One region of the Streptomyces sp. NBC_00989 genome, then DNA from elsewhere that is predicted to be linked to it. Evidence: riboswitches for the same ligand, from Rfam matches in the RefSeq annotation. Region 1 holds a riboswitch; each other region holds the start of a gene.
What was found. A riboswitch is a leader RNA that binds a small molecule or an ion and turns the genes downstream of it on or off. The one in region 1 is predicted to bind thiamine pyrophosphate.
Positions count from the first base shown of each region.

Region 2: linked by a shared signal. The riboswitch ahead of OG714_RS15875 (thiamine ABC transporter substrate binding subunit) and the one ahead of thiO (glycine oxidase ThiO) in region 1 are both predicted to bind thiamine pyrophosphate.
Region 3: linked by a shared signal. The riboswitch ahead of thiC (phosphomethylpyrimidine synthase ThiC) and the one ahead of thiO (glycine oxidase ThiO) in region 1 are both predicted to bind thiamine pyrophosphate.

Region 1 is NZ_CP108728.1:8,296,584-8,300,646, reverse strand. It holds gene OG714_RS37125 (NAD(P)/FAD-dependent oxidoreductase) at 1-1,149, opposite strand, end outside; gene OG714_RS37120 (hypothetical protein) at 1,194-1,532, opposite strand; TPP riboswitch at 1,584-1,695, shown strand; gene thiO (glycine oxidase ThiO) at 1,693-2,856, shown strand; gene thiS (sulfur carrier protein ThiS) at 2,853-3,053, shown strand; gene OG714_RS37105 (thiazole synthase) at 3,057-3,851, shown strand; gene pknB (Stk1 family PASTA domain-containing Ser/Thr kinase) at 4,002-4,063, shown strand, end outside.
Region 2 is NZ_CP108728.1:3,725,391-3,729,453, forward strand. It holds gene OG714_RS15870 (ABC transporter permease) at 1-190, opposite strand, end outside; gene OG714_RS15875 (thiamine ABC transporter substrate binding subunit) at 256-1,311, opposite strand; TPP riboswitch at 1,401-1,506, opposite strand; gene rlmN (23S rRNA (adenine(2503)-C(2))-methyltransferase RlmN) at 1,531-2,637, opposite strand; gene OG714_RS15885 (phosphatidate cytidylyltransferase) at 2,730-3,920, opposite strand; gene frr (ribosome recycling factor) at 3,920-4,063, opposite strand, start outside.
Region 3 is NZ_CP108728.1:5,920,677-5,924,739, reverse strand. It holds gene thiC (phosphomethylpyrimidine synthase ThiC) at 1-1,535, opposite strand, end outside; TPP riboswitch at 1,528-1,717, opposite strand; gene OG714_RS26145 (YibE/F family protein) at 1,789-3,300, shown strand; gene OG714_RS26140 (SsgA family sporulation/cell division regulator) at 3,491-3,928, opposite strand; gene OG714_RS26135 (IclR family transcriptional regulator) at 4,028-4,063, opposite strand, start outside.

The sequences.
Region 1 (4,063 bases):
CCGGCCCTGGGCCAGGTCACGGGGGCGGCCGACCGCCAGGAGGGCCACCAGACGGTCCCCGCGCAGCCAGCAGACGCTCCAGGCCGGGGTGGCCGGGTCGCCGCGCCACAGGGTGGTGTCGGCGGACGCGTGGTGACCGGCGTACTGGACGAAGCGGCCGAACTGCTCCGACCAGAAGTACGGCACCGGGTCGTACACCGCCGGGGTCTCCCCCACGATGTTCGCGGCGACCGTGCGCGGACCCTGGAGGGCGTTGTCCCAGTGGTGGACCAGAAGTCGCTCGCCGTACCTTCCCGAAGGGAAGGAGGCGCAGTCGCCGACCGCGTACACGTCCGGCACCGAGGTGCGCAGCCCGTCGTCGGCGAGGACCTCGCGGTGCGCGCCCAGTTCGATGCCGGAGCCCTGCAACCAGGCGGTGGCGGGGCGGGCGCCGATGCCGACCACGACGGCGCCCGCGGGCAGCCGGGTGCCGTCGTCGAGGACCACCTCGCCGGGTTCGACGTGCGCCACGCGTGCGTGCGTCCGAAGGGAAGCACCGGCGGCGGTGTACCAGGCGGCCATCGGCGCGGCCACCTCGGCGGGCAGCGCACCCGCGAGCGGCCGGTCCGCAGCCTCTACGACGGTCACCGCGCAGCCCGCCTCGCGCGCGGCCGTGGCGAACTCCGCGCCGATCCAGCCCGCGCCGACCACCACGATGTCGTGCTGCCGCGCGAGCACCGGCCGCAGCCGCTCGGCGTCGTCCAGGGTGCGCAGCAGATGTACCCCGGGGACACCGTCGGCGCCCGGCAACCGGATCGGTTCGGCACCGGTGGCGAGGACGAGGACGTCGTAGGGCACCGGGCCCTCGGCGGTGTCCAGTTCGTGGTCGGCGGGGCGCACGCCCAACACCTCGCGCCCCAGCTGCACTTCGATGCCGAGCGCCTCGAAGTCGACGTCGAAGGCGGAGCCCTCGGCCTTGCCGAGCAGGACGGCCTTGGACAGCGGGGGCCGGTCGTACGGCTGATGGGGTTCCGCGCCGATCAGGGTGACGGTACCGGTGAAGCCCTGGTCCCGCAGCGCGACCGCGGTCTGCACCCCGGCCATGCCCGCGCCGACGACGACCACGCGCCGCCCTGCCGCCGTGCCCTGTTCCCGCGTCTGCTCGCTCACTCGATCACCATAGACACCTGACAATTTGTCAGTCAGCGGGCGCGTCAGGTGACCTGTTCCACAGTGCTGGTCCCGTTTCCCGCCTGGGACTCCCATTCCCAGGTCTCATCGAGGCGCACACGGCCGTCGGGCAACTCGACCACATCGGACACGCAGTGCCCGGAGGACGTCGTCCCGTCCGTCTTCAACTGCACGTACCGGAAGTCGAGCCGGTCCCCCGCGCGCGTGCCGACGAGACACCCCCGTACGACGTCGCCGCCCGCGTACTCGGCCCAGATCTCGCCGTCCTTCTCGTGGTACGCGAACCGGGTGCGGGTGCCGACCTGACCTGGGGCCTGGTCCGCGACGGGGGCGAGGACGAGACCGTCGAGCGAGCGGGCCATGGACAGAGGCTCCCTTACTGGCGCACAAGGCACGGGCTAGGGTGGCCAACGTAAAGCACTCGCGGGAGTCCGGACGCACCGGGCTGAGAGGGAGGCTGGCGGCCTCCGACCGTACGAACCTGATCCGGGTCATGCCGGCGAAGGGAGGGGCTGGACGCCCATGCCTGCACACAACTCAGACGTCCTCGTCGTCGGGGGCGGGATCATCGGCCTGGTCACGGCCTGGCGCGCGGCCCAACGCGGCTTCGCCACGGCCGTGGTGGACCCCGAGCCGGGCGGCGGGGCCGCCCAGGTGGCCGCCGGGATGCTGGCCGCCGTCACCGAACTCCACCACGGCGAACAGACCCTGCTCGCCCTCAACCTCGCCTCGGCGCACCGCTACCCGGACTTCGCGGCCGAGCTGACCGACCTCACCGGCCTCGACCTCGGCTACCGGCGCTGCGGCACGCTCGCCGTCGCCCTGGACGCCGACGACCGCGCCCATCTGCGCGAACTGCACGCCCTTCAGCACCAGTCGGGCCTGCGCTCCGAGTGGCTGTCCGGGCGCGAGTGCCGCCGCCTGGAGCCGATGCTCGCGCCGGGCGTGCGCGGGGGGCTCAGGGTCGACGGGGACCACCAGGTCGACCCGCGGCGGCTGGCGGCCGCGCTGGTGGCCGCCTGCGAGCGCGCCGGGGTCGTCCTCCACCGGACGTGGGCCGAGCGGCTCACGGTCGAACGGGACCGCGCCACGGGGGTCCTCACGCGCGAGGGCGAGGTGCTGGGCGCGGGCCAGGTGGTGCTCGCCGCCGGCAGCCTCAGCGGGCGCCTGAAGGGCGTCCCGGACGACGTCCTGCCGCCCGTACGGCCCGTGAAGGGGCAGATGCTGCGGCTGACCGTGCCGGAGCGCCACGCGCCGTTCCTGAACCGCACCGTGCGGGCCGTGGTGCGCGGCAGCCAGGTGTACCTGGTGCCGCGCGCGAACGGCGAGCTGGTCGTCGGCGCGACCAGCGAGGAACTCGGCTGGGACACGACCGTGACGGCCGGCGGCGTCTACGAACTGCTGCGCGACGCCCACGAGTTGGTCCCCGGGATCACCGAACTGCCGCTCACCGAGACCCGGGCCGGACTGCGCCCCGGCTCCCCCGACAACGCACCCCTGCTGGGCCCGACCGCGCTGCCGGGCCTGCTGCTGGCCACCGGGCACTACCGCAACGGCGTACTGCTCACCCCGGTCACCGGCGACGCCCTGGCGCACGCGCTCAGTACCGGTGAACTCCCGGACGAGGCACGCCCGTTCACCCCGAAGCGGTTCGCCCGTACAGAACTCGTGGAGCAGCCCGCATGAACATCTCCGTCAACGGCGAGCACCAGGAGATCGCTCCCGGCACGCGCCTCGACGTGCTCGTACGGTCCCTCACCCCGGCCCCCTCGGGTGTGGCCGCCGCCCTCAACGAAACCGTCGTCCCGCGCGCGGAGTGGCCGTCGACGTCCCTCTCCGAGGGAGACCGCGTCGAGGTCCTCACCGCCGTCCAAGGAGGCTGACCCATGGCCGACGACCCCTTCCTCCTCGGCGGTACGTCCTTCACGTCCCGACTGATCATGGGCACCGGAGGTGCGCCCAGCCTCGACGTCCTGGAACGTGCGCTGGTGGCCTCCGGCACGGAGCTGACGACGGTCGCGATGCGGCGCGTCGACGCCTCCGTGCACGGCTCGGTGCTGTCCGTCCTGGAACGGCTCGGCATCCGGGTGCTGCCCAACACCGCGGGCTGCTTCACGGCGGGCGAGGCGGTGTTGACGGCGCGGCTGGCGCGCGAGGCACTGGGGACATCGCTGATCAAACTCGAAGTGATCGCGGACGAGCGCACGTTGCTGCCCGACCCGATCGAACTCCTCGACGCCGCCGAGACGTTGGTCGACGACGGCTTCACCGTGCTGCCGTACACGAACGACGATCCCGTGCTGGCGCGGAAGCTGGAGGACGTCGGGTGCGCGGCGATCATGCCGCTGGGCTCGCCGATCGGTTCCGGGCTCGGTATCCGCAACCCGCACAACTTCCAGCTGATCACCGAGCACGCGCGTGTGCCGGTGATTCTGGACGCGGGGGCGGGTACGGCGTCCGACGCCGCGTTCGCGATGGAGCTGGGGTGCGCCGGTGTGATGCTTGCCTCAGCGGTGACGCGGGCGCGGGAGCCGGTGTTGATGGCGTCGGCGATGCGCGGCGCGGTGGAGGCGGGGCGGTCGGCGTTCCGGGCGGGGCGTATCCCCCGTAGGTACTTCGCCGAAGCGTCCTCCCCGACAACCGGCGTGGCCTGCCTGGACCCGGAACGCCCCGCCTTCTGAATCTCCGGCAACGCACCACCCGCCGAGCCGCACAGCTCGGCCTCGGACACCCGCTCCACCATGAGGTATCCGTCACAGGTCGGCTTCAGTACCGCCCCGAAACTGGCCGAAAACGCCGTGCTGTCAGCGTCGGCTCGTACACTCACCTGCGTGGATACGACCCTTCATGACCCTCTCGTCGGGCAGTTGCTCGACGGCCGGTATCGCGTCGA
Region 2 (4,063 bases), 4.6 Mb from region 1:
TCAGCGTGAGCGCGGTGGACGCGAGCGCCTGCCAGGTGGTGAACCACAGGACGTGCCGGATGTCGGACTGCGCGAGCACGTCCCAGATGCGGCCCAACTGCCAGGCGCCGTCGGCCTTGAGGCCGCGCGCGACGATCGCGGCGACGGGGTAGGCGAAGAACACCGCGAAGAACGCGACGGGCAGGGCCATGAGGCCGAGCCGTGTCGCGTTGCCCCGACGGGTCCGCCGCGGGGCTGCTTCAACCGCCGCTTCGGCTACTTCAGTACGAGCGAGGTCCACGACTTGACCCACTGGTCCCGGTCGGCGGCGATCTTCGCGGGCGCCATGGTCTCGGGGTCCGAGGCCTGGCGGCCGTACTTCACGAACTCCTGCGGCACCTGGGCGCCCTCGATCACCGGGTAGACGAACATGTTGAGCGGCATGTCCTGCTGGAACTCCTTGGTGAGCAGGAAGTCGAGGAACGCCTTGCCGCCCTTGGTGTTCTCGGCGTTGCTGAGCAGCCCCGCGTACTCGGTCTGCCGGAAGCAGGTGCCGTACGACACCCCGGTGGGCGCGGTGGTCGGCTTCGGGTCGGCGTAGATGACCTCGGCGGGCGGCGAGGAGGCGTACGAGACGACGAGGGGCCGGTCGCCGCCCGCCTTCTTGCCGCCGGCGGAACCGGAGAACTCCTGGTCGTAGGCCTGCTCCCAGCCGTCGACGACCTTGACGCCGTTGGCCTTGAGCTTCTTCCAGTAGCCCTGCCAGCCGTCGTCCCCGTACTGCGCGGCGCTGCCGAGCAGGAAGCCGAGGCCGGGCGATGAGGTGGCCGCGTTCTCGGTGACGAGGAGGTTCTTGTACTCGGGCTTGACCAGATCCGCGAAGGACGTCGGCGGGGTCAGCTTGTGCTTGCTGAAGTACGCCTTGTCGTAGTTGACGCAGATGTCGCCGGTGTCGATGGGCGTGACCCGGTGCTTGGCCTGGTCGACGCGGTACTCGGGCTTGACGAGGCCGGAGCCCTTCGCGTCGTAGGACTGGAAGAGGCCGTTGTCGAGCGCGCGGGAGAGCAGGGTGTTGTCGACGCCGAAGAAGACGTCGCCCTGGGGGTTGTCCTTGGTCAGGATCGCCTTGTTGACGGCCTGGCCGGCGTCGCCGTCCTTGAGGACCTTGACGGTGTAGCCGGACTGCTTCTCGAAGTCCTTGAGGACGCTCTTCGAGACGGCCCACGAGTCGTGGCTGACGAGGGTGACGGTCTTGGAGTCGCCACCGCTGCCGCTGTCGGACGAGCCGCACGCGGAGAGCGTGAGCAGGCCGAGGCCGACGGCCGCGGCCATGAAGGTCTTGGTGTGCACGGTTGTTTTCCTCCTGGGGTGTCCAGGAAGAGACGCGGCCCCGCCCACGGGATGTGGGCAGGGCGCAACAGCAAGAGTGGTGACCGAACTTCCTACCCAGAATGACCTGGGCGAGGTTCAGAGGGTCTGCGGACAATCCCGCACTCTCAGCGCTGTGGCGCTCCCCTGTCGGAATATGAAGATGTACCTACGCCGGTCAGCCTACCGCTCGGTCGCGGCGAGCTGGCCGCACGCTCCGTCGATCTCCTGGCCACGGGTGTCCCGGACGGTGACCGGCACCCCGTGGGCCGCGATGGCCTCGACGAACGCCTTCTCGTCCTCGGGCCGGGAGGCGGTCCACTTCGAGCCCGGCGTCGGGTTCAGCGGGATCAGGTTGACGTGCACGGGCTTGCCCTTGAGGAGGCGGCCGAGCCGGTCGCCGCGCCACGCCTGGTCGTTGATGTCGCGGATCAGCGCGTACTCGATGGACAGCCGGCGTCCCGACTTCGCCGCGTACTCCCAGCCGGCGTCGAGGACCTCGCGCACCTTCCACCGCGTGTTCACGGGGACCAGGGTGTCGCGCAGGTCGTCATCGGGCGCGTGCAGCGAGATCGCGAGCCGGCACTTGAAGCCCTCGTCGGAGAAACGGTGGATGGCCGGGACCAGTCCGACCGTCGAGACGGTGATCCCACGCTGCGAGAGCCCGAGGCCGTCCGGCTCCGGGTCGGTGAGGGCACGGATGGACTGGACGACCCGCTTGTAGTTGGCGAGGGGCTCGCCCATGCCCATGAAGACGATGTTGGAGAGCCGCGCGGGCCCGCCGGGAATCTCGCCGTCGCGCAGCGCGCGCATCCCGTCGACGATCTGGTGCACGATCTCGCCGGTCGACAGATTGCGGTCGAGTCCGGCCTGTCCGGTCGCGCAGAACGGGCAGTTCATGCCACATCCCGCCTGCGAGCTGATGCACATGGTGACCCGGTCCGGGTACCGCATCAGCACGGACTCGACGAGCGTCCCGTCGAACAGCCGCCACAACGTCTTGCGGGTGGTGTCCTGGTCGGTCGACAGATGCCGTACGACGGTCATCAGCTCAGGAAGCAGCGCTTCCTGCAGCTTGGCGCGCGAACCGGCGGGGATGTCGGTCCACTCCGCCGGGTCGTGCGCGAACCGCGCGAAGTAGTGCTGCGAGAGCTGCTTGGCGCGAAACGGCTTCTCCCCGATCGCGGCGACGGCTTCCTTGCGCTCGGCGGGCGTGAGATCGGCAAGGTGCCGCGGCGGCTTCTGGGCTCCGCGGGGGGCGACGAATGTGAGTTCTCCGGGCTTAGGCATGGCCCTACCAGTGTCGCAGACATACGAAGAGGGACTCGCCGCCCTGTGGACAACGAGCCCCTCACGTACAGAACCGCAGGTCGGACCCTGTTTCAGCCGGATCCGACGAACAGCACCAGCAACAGCCACACCACCGGAGCGGTCGGCAGCAGGGAGTCCAAGCGGTCCATGATGCCGCCGTGACCCGGCAGCAGCGTGCCCATGTCCTTGATGCCTAGGTCGCGCTTGATCATGGACTCGCCGAGGTCGCCCAGCGTGGCGCTGGCCGCGACCGCGAGGCCCAGGACGAGGCCCTGCCACCAGCTGCCGTCGTCGATCAGGAACTGCATGCACAGCGCGCCCGCCACCATCGCGAAGGACACCGCCCCGAACAGGCCCTCGCGGGTCTTTCCGGGGCTGATGCGCGGGGCGAGCTTGTGCGTGCCGAAGCGCCAGCCGACGGCATAGGCGCCCGTGTCGCTGACCACGGTCAGCAGCAGGAACGTCAGGACCCGCCAGGCGCCGTCGTCGGCGGTGAGCATCAGGGCGACGAACGTGGCCAGGAACGGCACGTAGAACGCCGCGAAGACGCCCGCCGTGACGTCCTTGAGGTAGCCCTCGGGCGGCTCCGTCATCCGCCATACGAGGACCGCGAGCGCCGTGAGCGCCATGGCGACCCAGGCGCCCTCGGGGCCCCGGACGTATCCGGCGACGACCATCGCCGCGCCGCCGACCGCGAGGGGCACGAGGGGCGCCTTGATGCCCTTGCGCTCCTCCAGCCGCGAGGTCAGCTCCCACAGGCCCACGATGACGGCGACCGCTATCACGCCGACGAACACGGCCTTGACGACGAACAGGGACGCGATGATCACCGCGCCGAGTCCGACCCCGACCCCTATGGCCGCACCGAGGTCCCGGCCCGCGCTCTTCTTCTGCGGGGCGGGCGCCGGTAGCGGGGCGTCGGGCATGGGCTCCGGATTCTGCGGCACCGCCCCGTAGGGCTGCACCTGCGGCGTGTCAGAGGGCTGCGTCCGCGGGTCGTACGGCTGCGACTGCCGTACGTCGTACGGCGGTTGCTGCGTCTCGTCGCGGAACAAGGGGCCGCTCAGCCGAGCGGCCCCCCGGTCGTCATCCTGGTGTCCGCCGTATGCGGGCTCGTCGGGCACGATGGGCATGGGGCGAGTCTGCTGCGCCTCAGGCGCATCGTACGTGGGACCCGCCGGGGCAGCCCCCTGGACAGGCCCCTGGTCGGACGGCCCCCAGTACCCGGCTTGTGGCGGTGCCCCCCAGGAAGAGTCGTTCATCAGACCTCGAGCAGCTCCGCTTCCTTGTGCTTGAGGAGTTCGTCCACCTGGGCGACGTACTTCGCCGTGGTGTCGTCGAGCTCCTTCTCCGCACGACGAACCTCGTCCTCGCCGGACTCCTTGTCCTTGACGAGCTTGTCCAG
Region 3 (4,063 bases), 2.4 Mb from region 1:
CCGGGGTGCCCCTTGGCGAGGTCGGCTGCGTGGGCGGCGATCTTGTAGGTGATGACGCCGGTCTTGACGTCGTCACGATTGGGCAGGCCCAAGTGCTCCTTGGGCGTGACATAGCAGAGCATGGCCGTGCCCCACCAGGCGATCATCGCGGCACCGATGCCGGAGGTGATGTGGTCGTACGCCGGCGCGACGTCCGTCGTCAGCGGGCCGAGCGTATAGAACGGAGCTTCATCACAGATCTCCTGCTGAAGGTCGATGTTCTCCTTGATCTTGTGCATCGGGACATGTCCCGGGCCCTCGATCATGGTCTGTACGTTGAAACGCTTCGCGATCGTGTTGAGTTCCCCGAGCGTCCTCAACTCAGCGAACTGCGCCGCGTCGTTGGCGTCCGCGATCGAACCCGGCCGCAGGCCGTCGCCGAGCGAGTACGTGACGTCGTAAGCGGCGAGAATCTCGCACAGCTCCTCGAAGTTCTCGTACAGGAACGATTCCTTGTGGTGCGCCAGGCACCAGGCCGCCATGATCGAGCCGCCGCGCGAGACGATGCCCGTCTTGCGGTTCGCCGTCAGCGGTACGAACGGCAGTCGCACGCCCGCGTGGACGGTCATGTAGTCCACGCCCTGTTCGGCCTGTTCGACGACCGTGTCCTTGTAGATGTCCCAGGTCAGCTCCTCGGCGCGGCCGTCGACCTTTTCGAGCGCCTGATAGAGCGGCACCGTGCCGATGGGGACGGGGGAGTTGCGCAGCACCCACTCGCGGGTGGTGTGGATGTTGCGGCCGGTGGACAGGTCCATGACCGTGTCGGCACCCCAGCGGGTCGCCCAGGTCATCTTCTCGACCTCCTCCTCGATGGAGGAAGTGACCGCGGAATTGCCGATGTTGGCGTTGACTTTCACCAGGAACCGCTTGCCGATGATCATCGGCTCGATCTCGGGATGGTTGACGTTGGCCGGCAGCACCGCCCGCCCGGCCGCGATCTCCTCGCGGACCACCTCGGGTGCGACGTTCTCCCGTACGGCCACGAACTCCATCTCGGGCGTGATCTCACCCCGTCGCGCATAGGCGAGTTGCGTGACCGGCGTGCCCTCCCGTCCGCGCCGCGGCTGACGCGGCCGCCCCGGGAAGACCGCGTCGAGGTTGCGCAGGCCACCGCGCGGTGAGGTGTGCTTGATCCCGTCGTCCTCGGGGCGGACCGGGCGGCCCGCGTACTGCTCGGTGTCGCCGCGCGCGATGATCCAGTTCTCCCGCAGCGGCGCCAGCCCCCTGCGGACGTCGGTGTCGACGAGCGGATCGGTGTACGGGCCGGAGGTGTCGTACAGCGTCACCGACTCCCCGTTGGTGAGGTGCACCTGACGGACCGGCACCCGCAGATCGGGGCGCGAACCCGCGACGTACCCCTTGTGCCAGCCGATGGACTTCCCGGCCTCCGCGGACTGCTGGGCCGGTGTGAACAGCTCGGCCCGTGCGGACTCTTCGCCCGGAATGGGCTGTTCGTCCTGGCTGAAGGCAGGCGTGCGTGCGTCCTTGTTGGTCATGAGACCTACTCCCTACGCCGGCATTACCCGGTAACAGGTTCGGCGGTCGACGCAGCGGCTTCCGTCAGCCGATGTTTCATGTGAAACATCACTCGATTCGGGTGACGTTTCCCGTGAAACATCGCAGAGACGAAGGTCAGCGCCCTCTCAGCCCGGTGCTCCGAGCTCCCGCGTGTGCAAAGGTGCCTCCACGCTAGCGTCATAAGTGGCGCGCTGAACAGTGGGCCCCCGGCGTTCTTGCGATGATCGGGCGGTGACCACGACACAGCAGCCCCCGTTCCCGCCGACCGGGCCGCCGCATGGCCACGACCAGGGATCCGGCCACGACCACGGTTCCGGTTCCGGGCACGACCACGGATCGGGTGGGGACGGCGGGCACGGACCGGGTGGGGACAGCGGACACGGTTCCGGCGCGGGCGGTGGGCACGGTCATTCCCACAGCCATGGCCCCGCAGCCCCCGTCTCCCGGCATCTGCGGAAGGTCATCGCGGCGATCCTGATCCCGTTCACGGTGGCGGTCGTGGTCGGCATGGTGGTGCTCTGGCCCGGCGGCGCCCCGTCGCACAAGCGCACCGGCGTCGGCTTCGACCGGCAGACACAGCAGGCGACGGTCACCAAGGTCGTCAGCGTGAGCTGCGCGTCGGTGAACGCCTCGGGCGGGGGCTCGACCGGCGACACCTCCACCGCCGAGGGCTCCTCGGCCGCCCAGGAGGCCGCCGGCACCTGCAAGAAGGCCACGGTCACGGTCTCCACCGGCAAGGACAAGGGTCGTACGTTCACGGAGATCGTGCAGCCCGACCAGTCACGGCAGTTGCATCAGGGCGAGAAGGTCGTGGTCGCGTACGAGCCCTCCGCGCCCAGGGATCTGCAGTACTCCGTCACCGATGTGAACCGTAAGTTCCCGATGGCGCTGCTCGCCGGGATCTTCGCCCTGGCCGTCGTGGTGGTGGGCCGGCTGCGCGGTGTCATGGCGCTGGTCGCGCTGGCCATCAGCTTCATGATCCTGAACTTCTTCATCCTGCCCGCGATCCTGCACGGCTCGAACCCGCTGATCGTGGCGGTGGTCGGATCGAGCGCCATCATGCTGATCGCCCTCTACATGTGCCACGGCCTGTCGGCCCGTACGTCCGTGGCGGTGCTCGGCACCCTGATGTCGCTGGTGCTGATCGGCGTCCTGGGCTCGGTGTTCATCGGCTGGGCCGCGCTGACCGGCAACACGGACGACAACACGGGCCTGATCCACGGGCTGTACCCGTCGATCGACATGAGCGGTCTGCTGCTCGCCGGCGTCATCATCGGTTCGCTCGGCGTGCTCGACGATGTGACGGTCACGCAGACGTCGGCGGTCTGGGAGCTGCACGAGGCCAACCCGTCGATGGGCTGGCGCGGGCTGTACCGCGCCGGCATCCGCATCGGCCGCGACCACATCGCATCCGTCGTCAACACGCTCGTCCTCGCCTACGCGGGCGCGGCCCTGCCCCTGCTGCTGCTCTTCTCCATCGCGCAGAGCAGCGTGGGGGCGGTCGCCAACAGCGAGTTGGTCGCCGAGGAGATCGTGCGCACGCTGGTGGGCTCGATCGGCCTGGTCGCGTCGGTACCGGTCACCACGGCCCTCGCGGCCCTGGTGGTCTCGGCGGACCGCCCGGGGCCCGAGGCGGTTCCGGCGGGTGCGACCGCAGCGGATACGGCTACGACGGCCACGGCGGCGCCGAGTGCCAAGCCCGCGACGGCGCGCGGCGGGAAGGGCCGGCGCCGCAAGCACTGAGCGGCGCACACACTGAGCGCCGGAAGCACTGCGGTGGGCGGCGAGAACCGGTCCAGAGGGCCGCGCAGAAGCGTTACTGCGGATCGCCGGGCCCGGAGAACCTTCAAGGGCTCACGGCGCCTCCAGCGGCTTCAGAGCCCGTGGCGAAGCGTTACGCCAACTCCCCGCCCCTCGCCGCCGACACAACACGTCACCCGGCGCTCTGCTCCTCCGCCAGGATGCGGTCCAGCGCCTCGTCGAGGTGGGTGTCGAAGTCCGCGAGGGCGCCCTCCTGACCGAGCGGAACCAGCCGGTCGGTACGGTCGAGGAACGCCACGAGCGGTGCCGCGCCGGTGCGGAACAGCGCCTGGTCGCCGCCCACCTGAAGCCGGATCAGCACCTCGCCCAGCGTCTCGGGGTCGACGGGCTCGATCCGCACGTCACCTTCCCCGCACGCCATGCCCAGCCCGTCGATCAGCAGCTCCCGGCCGAAGGTCCAGGTCACCGGGGCATCTCCCGGCAAATGGAAGGTCAGCCGCACGGCGTACGGATCGCACGTCTCGTAGCCCAGCTCGACCGGGATACGGAAGGAGAGCTCCTCGGAGACGAGGAAGCTCATCATGACCTCTGCCTGTACGGACTCGCGCATCGCCTATCCCGTCAACTGCCGTTGTCTGGCCGGGAATGATCCCCGTGACACTGAAGGAATATTGCTGAACGTACACGTTAGATCACAAGGAGTAAGTTTTCAGATACTGATAGAGAGCGCGAGCGACCCCAGAAG